DNA from 2 places in the Variovorax sp. 10L426 genome. Region 2 is predicted to be linked to the other one. Evidence: riboswitches for the same ligand, from Rfam matches in the RefSeq annotation. Region 2 holds a riboswitch; the other holds the start of a gene.
The links. A riboswitch is a leader RNA that binds a small molecule or an ion and turns the genes downstream of it on or off. The one in region 2 is predicted to bind S-adenosylhomocysteine.

Region 1: linked by a shared signal. The riboswitch ahead of metH (methionine synthase) and the one ahead of ahcY (adenosylhomocysteinase) in region 2 are both predicted to bind S-adenosylhomocysteine.

The regions. Positions count from the first base shown of each region.
Region 1 covers NZ_JBFTJF010000013.1:14,587-17,990, reverse strand. The annotation lists gene AC1DHL_RS19090 (LysR family transcriptional regulator) at 1-715, opposite strand, end outside; gene AC1DHL_RS19085 (PACE efflux transporter) at 816-1,253, shown strand; S-adenosyl-L-homocysteine riboswitch at 1,262-1,357, shown strand; gene metH (methionine synthase) at 1,380-3,404, shown strand, end outside.
Region 2 covers NZ_JBFTJF010000014.1:72,769-76,172, forward strand. The annotation lists gene AC1DHL_RS20395 (peptide chain release factor 3) at 1-151, opposite strand, end outside; gene AC1DHL_RS20400 (hypothetical protein) at 248-874, opposite strand; S-adenosyl-L-homocysteine riboswitch at 977-1,046, shown strand; gene ahcY (adenosylhomocysteinase) at 1,110-2,543, shown strand; gene AC1DHL_RS20410 (TlyA family RNA methyltransferase) at 2,564-3,361, shown strand; gene metF (methylenetetrahydrofolate reductase [NAD(P)H]) at 3,339-3,404, shown strand, end outside.

The DNA.
Region 1 (3,404 bases), on a different contig from region 2:
GCCAGCCCCACCCGAGGCCGGCCGTGATCAGGCTCAGCGCCGCGAGCGCGTTGTCGGTGCGCCAGACGTGTCGCGCGAACACGAAGCGCGGATCGCTGCTCGCGAGATCGCGCCCGGCGACCACGATCTGCCGCGTCGTCGTCAGGTGCTCCGCGCCCAACCGGCCACCGGCGGCGGTCAGCACGGGATGGTCGGGCGCCATGACGGCCACCATGGTGTCGCTCGCCACTTCCTGAAAGCCCTCCCGGCCGTCGAGGCTCGGGCGCTCGAAGACCAACGCCAGTTGGGCCCGACCGCTGTGCAGCAGGCTCAGCGCGTCAGCCTGGGGCGCGGCCAGCACCTCGACCTCCAGCAGCGGAAATTCATTCGCCAGTGCGGCCAACGGTCCGCTCCAGGGCGCCGCAAGCAACTCAGGCGCGATCGCGAGCGTCAGTCGGCTCTCCAGCCCCTGCGTCAGCGCCAGCGCCTGCACCTGGAGCTGCTTGAGCTGGGCAGCGAGCAATCGCGCCTGCGGTTCCAGCGAGCGCGCAGCCGCTGTCGGCTGGGGTTCACGGCCGCTGCGGTCGAAGAGCTGGAGATCGAGTTCGGCTTCGAGATTCGCAATCGTCATGCTGACGGCGGACGGAACCCTCCCCAGCGTCCGGGCCGCGGCCGAAAAGGAGCCGTGATCGAGGACGGCGAGGAACACCTCCACGTTGTCGCTGGAAAAGCTCATGCGCGCCCAATCTATCAACAAATCTGAAAGAAGATGACTTTATATATCAGCCGATGACACATAAAGTCCATCCCAACACCAACCAAACGGGATTGATTTCATGCAAGGGCTCAAGCGTCGCGTCGTCTACATCTCGCTCTACGAAGGCATTGCCATCGTGGCGGCAAGCGCCGGGTTGGCGCTGATGTCGGGCCAGGGGCTGGGGCACTCCGGGGTTCTGGCCGTGATTGCCTCGGTCATCGCCGTGCTGTGGAACTTGAGCTTCAACGCCTTGTTCGAGCGCTGGGAATCCCGCCAGGCCGTGCGCGGCCGCAGCCTGAAGCGCCGGATCGCCCACGCGATCGGGTTCGAGGGCGGGCTGGTCGCCTTCCTCGTGCCGATCTTCGCCTGGTGGCTGGACGTCAGCCTGTGGGATGCGCTGGTGATGGACCTCGGACTGGTCGTGTTCTTCCTGGTCTACACCTTCGTCTTCAACTGGGCCTTCGACGCGCTCTTCGGCCTGCCCGCATCGGCCGCCACTGTCGCGCAGCCGGCGTAAAATCCGCGGCTCCCAAGGAGCGTTGCAGCGCCGCCGTCTGGCTTCGAGACGGCCGCGTCAGGCTTGGGCTTCCATCCCATGGATTGCAACGACGCTCGCCTGATTCCATTGCCCGCAGGTGAGCCCATGTCTTCCGATTCCTCTCCAGTCCTCGTCCCCCCGATGAAGCTGTCCGGCCTCGAGCCGGTGCAGATCGGCGAGGGCGCCTTGTTCGTCAATATCGGCGAGCGCACCAACGTCACCGGCTCGAAGGCCTTCGCGCGGATGATCCTGAACGGCCAGTTCGAGGACGCCCTGGCCGTCGCGCGCCAGCAGGTCGAGAACGGCGCGCAGGTCATCGACATCAACATGGACGAGGCCATGCTCGACAGCAAGGCCGCGATGGTGCGCTTCCTGAACCTGATCGCCAGCGAGCCCGACATCGCGCGCGTGCCCATCATGGTCGACAGTTCCAAGTGGGAAGTCATCGAGGCCGGCCTGCGCTGCATCCAGGGCAAGGGCATCGTGAACTCGATCAGCATGAAAGAAGGCGAGGACCAGTTCCGCCACCATGCGCGGCTGCTGCGTCGCTACGGTGCGGCGGCGGTCGTCATGGCCTTCGACGAAAAGGGCCAGGCCGATACCTACGAACGCAAGATCGAGATTTGCGAACGCGCCTACCGCATCCTGGTCGATGAGATCGATTTCCCGCCCGAGGACATCATCTTCGACCCGAACATCTTCGCGATCGCCACGGGCATCGAGGAGCACAACAACTACGCCGTCGATTTCATCAACGCCACGCGCTGGATCAAGGAGAACCTGGCGGGTGCGAAGGTGTCGGGCGGCGTCTCGAACGTGAGCTTCAGCTTCCGCGGCAACGACCCGGTGCGCGAAGCGATCCACACCGTGTTCCTGTACCACGCGATCAAGGCGGGCATGGACATGGGCATCGTCAACGCCGGCATGGTCGGCGTCTACGACGACCTGGAGCCCGAACTGCGCGAGCGCGTCGAGGACGTCGTGTTGAACCGCCGGCCCGATGCCGGGGAGCGCCTCGTTGAAGTCGCCGAGACCGCGAAGAGCGGTGCCAAGGACGAGAGCAAGAAGCTCGAATGGCGCGGCACGCCGGAGCACCCGGTGCATGTCAACCAGCGGCTGTCGCACGCGATGGTGCACGGCATCACCGACTTCATCGTCGAGGACACCGAGGAGGCCTACCAGCAGATCCTCGCCAAGGGCGGCCGGCCGCTGCACGTGATCGAAGGCCCGCTGATGGACGGCATGAACATCGTGGGCGACCTGTTCGGCCAGGGCAAGATGTTCCTGCCGCAGGTGGTGAAGTCGGCCCGCGTGATGAAGTCGGCGGTGGCCCACCTCATTCCCTACATCGAGGAAGAAAAGCGCCAGGACGAGGCCGCGGGCCGCGACGTGCGGACCAAGGGCAAGATCGTCATCGCCACCGTCAAGGGCGACGTGCACGACATCGGCAAGAACATCGTCACCGTCGTGCTCCAGTGCAACAACTTCGAAGTGGTGAACATGGGTGTGATGGTCCCATGCCACGAGATCCTTGCGCGCGCAAAGGTCGAGGGCGCGGACATCGTCGGGCTGTCGGGCCTCATCACGCCGAGCCTGGAGGAGATGCAGTACGTCGCCGGCGAGATGCAGAAGGACGAGCATTTCCGCATCCGGAAGATTCCCCTGTTGATCGGCGGCGCGACCACCAGCCGCGTGCACACGGCAGTCAAGATCGCGCCGCACTACGAAGGCCCGGTCGTCTACGTGCCCGATGCCTCGCGCAGCGTGAGCGTGGCGCAGTCGCTGTTGTCCGAGCAGGCGGCCAACTACATCGACGAGATCAACGCCGATTACGACAAGGTGCGGCAACTGCACGCCAACAAGAAGCAGGTGCCGCTCTGGCCGCTCGCGAAGGCGCGCGCCAACAAGACGCCGATCGACTGGTCGGGCTATGTGCCGCCGGTGCCGAAGTTCATCGGCCGCCGCGTGTTCCGGAACTTCGATCTCACCGAACTTGCCAAGTACATCGACTGGGGCCCCTTCTTCCAGACCTGGGATCTGGCGGGGCCTTTCCCGGCGATCCTGAAAGACGAGATCGTCGGCACCGAGGCCGTGCGCGTGTACGCCGACGGCCAGCGCATGCTCAAGCGC
Region 2 (3,404 bases):
GTCGCGAAGCCTTGCGCGCCTTGACGGAGCCGGCAATCTGGATCGCGCCAGAGAACAGCAGCAGCTTTTCAGTCAGCGTGGTCTTGCCGGCGTCCGGGTGGGAAATGATCGCAAAAGTGCGGCGGCGGCGGGTTTCGGAGGCGAATGTCATGGGGTGAACGCGGTGCGCGCTCACGGGCGCGGGCGGCAGAAGGCAAAGCCCGCAATTTTACCGAGCGACCCGCCGATGCGCCGGCCGACACCGCATTTACATGGGCGGCGTGAATCCGTTGCGGCCCACGAGCAGGCTCGAGGCGGTCGGCTTGCCATCCTTCACTTGCACCGAGACGACGACCTTTGCGCCCTGGACCAACAGGGCCGACTGATCGTCCTGTGCGGGCTTGAAGGTGACGATCGGCGTGCCGGGCGGGACGATCACGGTCTTTTCGCCATCCGCGTACTTGAGCGTCAGCTTCAGGCCGCCCCGTCCCGAGGAGGGCGCGGCGCCCAGCGATGAAACCGTGGCGTTCGTCATCGTGCCGTTGGGCATGTAGTCCCAGGGATAGAAACCTTCGGCGGTCCCGCGCATGGACTCGGGAAACACCAAGACCTCGACGGCGCGCTGGGTGCCATCGGGCTGCGGCACCGAACCGGCACCGACGAAGCTGTTGGCCTTGATGGCGGCCGGCGTCAGGGGGAGCACCTCGAGGACGCGCAGGTTGGCGGGGCGCGCCATGGTGACGACTTCGCCGCCGCGGCCCTTGACGGTCAGGGTGTTCGCGTCGACGTGCACAAGGACACCTCGTACGCGTACGGCTTGCGCCCAGGCAGCAGCCGGCACAACGACCGAGGCGGCAATCACGAACGAAGTGACAAGAACTCCGGCTTTGAACATGTTGTAACGCCTCTGACTCAGTGGTTCCGGGGAAGCGTTGGAGTCTAGGACTGATCAAAAAGTGCTGCTGGCGACGCTTCGCCGCCAAGCGCTAAAATGCCTCGTTCCGAGGAGCGTTGCAGCGCCGCCAGGCGTGAGGCTCGGACCACCATCGCAACCACGCTCACCCGCTGTTCTCGCGGTGAGTCCTTTCCCCGAACGCAGTGGCATCTTTCAAACTTGCTTTGGAGCCAACATGAGCGCCGTTCTCAAGAACCCGTCTTCCACCGACCAGGCCATCACCGACATTTCCCTTGCCGCCTGGGGCCGCAAGGAAATCCGCATCGCCGAAACCGAAATGCCCGGCCTGATGGCCATCCGCGAAGAGTTCGCCAAGAGCCAGCCGCTCAAGGGCGCGCGCATCACCGGATCGCTGCACATGACGATCCAGACAGCCGTGCTGATCGAGACCCTGCAGGCGCTGGGCGCCAACGTGCGCTGGGCTTCGTGCAACATCTTCTCGACGCAGGACCACGCTGCCGCCGCCATTGCCGCTGCCGGCACGCCGGTGTTTGCGATCAAGGGCGAATCGCTGGAAGACTACTGGGACTACACCCATCGCATCTTCGACTTCGGCCCCAAGGGTTCGGCTGGCGAAGGCCCCAACATGATCCTGGACGACGGCGGCGACGCCACGCTGCTGATGCACCTGGGCCAGCGCGCCGAAAAGGACCAGAGCGTTCTCGCCAACCCGACCAGCGATGAAGAGCGCATCCTCTATGCGGCCATCAAAGCGAAGCTCGCGGTGGATCCGACCTGGTACACCCGCAAGTCGGCCGAAATCATCGGCGTGACCGAGGAAACCACCACCGGCGTCCACCGACTGAACGAGATGAGTGCCAAGGGCACGCTGCTGTTCCGCGCCATCAACGTCAACGACTCGGTGACCAAGAGCAAGTTCGACAACCTCTACGGCTGCCGCGAATCGCTGGTGGACGGCATCAAGCGCGCCACCGACGTGATGATCGCGGGCAAGGTTGCCTGCGTGGCCGGCTACGGTGACGTGGGCAAGGGCTCGGCCCAGGCACTGCGCGCATTGAGCGCCCAGGTGTGGGTCACCGAGATCGACCCGATCAACGCACTGCAGGCCGCGATGGAAGGCTACAAGGTCGTCACCATGGAATATGCCGCCGACAAGGCCGACATCTTCGTGACCACCACCGGCAACCGCGACGTGATCCGCCACGAGCACATGCTCGCGATGAAGAACCAGGCGATCGTCTGCAACATCGGGCACTTCGACAACGAGATCGAAGTGGCATCGCTCGAGAAGTACGAGTGGGAAGAGATCAAGCCCCAGGTCGATCACATCACCTTCCCTGACGGCAAGAAGATCATCCTGCTGGCCAAGGGCCGTCTGGTGAACCTGGGCTGCGGCACCGGTCATCCGAGCTTCGTGATGTCGTCGTCCTTCGCGAACCAGACCATCGCGCAGATCGAACTCTTCACCAAGCCTGATGCCTATCAGGCCGGCAAGGTCTATGTGCTGCCCAAGCACCTCGACGAAAAGGTCGCCCGCCTGCACCTGAAGAAGGTCGGCGCCATGTTGACCGAGCTGACGGACGCACAGGCTGCGTACATCGGTGTCGACAAGAACGGCCCCTACAAGCCGGACACCTACCGCTATTGAGCGGACACGGACGTAGCGCTTTGCGCGCGGATCAGTTGCTCGTCGAACGCGGCCTTGCTGCGTCGCGCTCGCAAGCCGTTCGCCTCATCGCGGGCGGATTGCGCTGGCGCGACGGCACGACCTGGCGCGTGGTCGCCAAGAACCGTGACGAGATACCCGAGTCGGCGGAGCTGGAACTGCTCGATCCTGCCGAGGCGCGCTACGTCTCGCGCGGCGGACTCAAGCTCGAAGGTGCGCTCGGCGAGACGGCGATCGACCCGCGCAGCAAGCGCTGTCTCGATGTCGGTCAGTCGACCGGCGGATTTACCGACTGCCTGCTGCAGCAAGGTGCGGAGCACGTCATCGGCGTGGACGTGGGGCATGGGCAACTGCATCCGCGCATGCAGGCCGATGCGCGCGTGACTGCCGTCGAAGGCGTCAACGCCCGTGCACTCCGCGCCGACGACTGGATCTCGCAGTCACCCGCGGATTCGGATTTCGATCTGATCGTGGGCGATCTGTCCTTCATCTCGCTCACGCTCGTGCTGCCGGCGTTGACACCGCTGCTCAAGGCCGATGGCAATCTGCTGATGCTGGTGAAGCCGCAGTTCGAACTGCAACCGGGCCAGGTCGGCAAGGGCGGTATCGTGCGCGATCCCGCGTTGTATGCCGTCGTCGAGCAGCGACTGCGCGATGCCTGTACTGCGCTCGGCCTGCGCGTCGTGCGATGGCTGGACAGCCCGATCGCGGGTGGCGATGGCAATCGCGAGTTTTTCATTCATGCCGTTCATGCGAATGGCGAACAAGGAGCCGGCCGTGCGCCTTCCGCTCAGTTTTGAATTCTTTCCACCGAAGACACCCGAAGGGGCGGTCAAGCTGAGG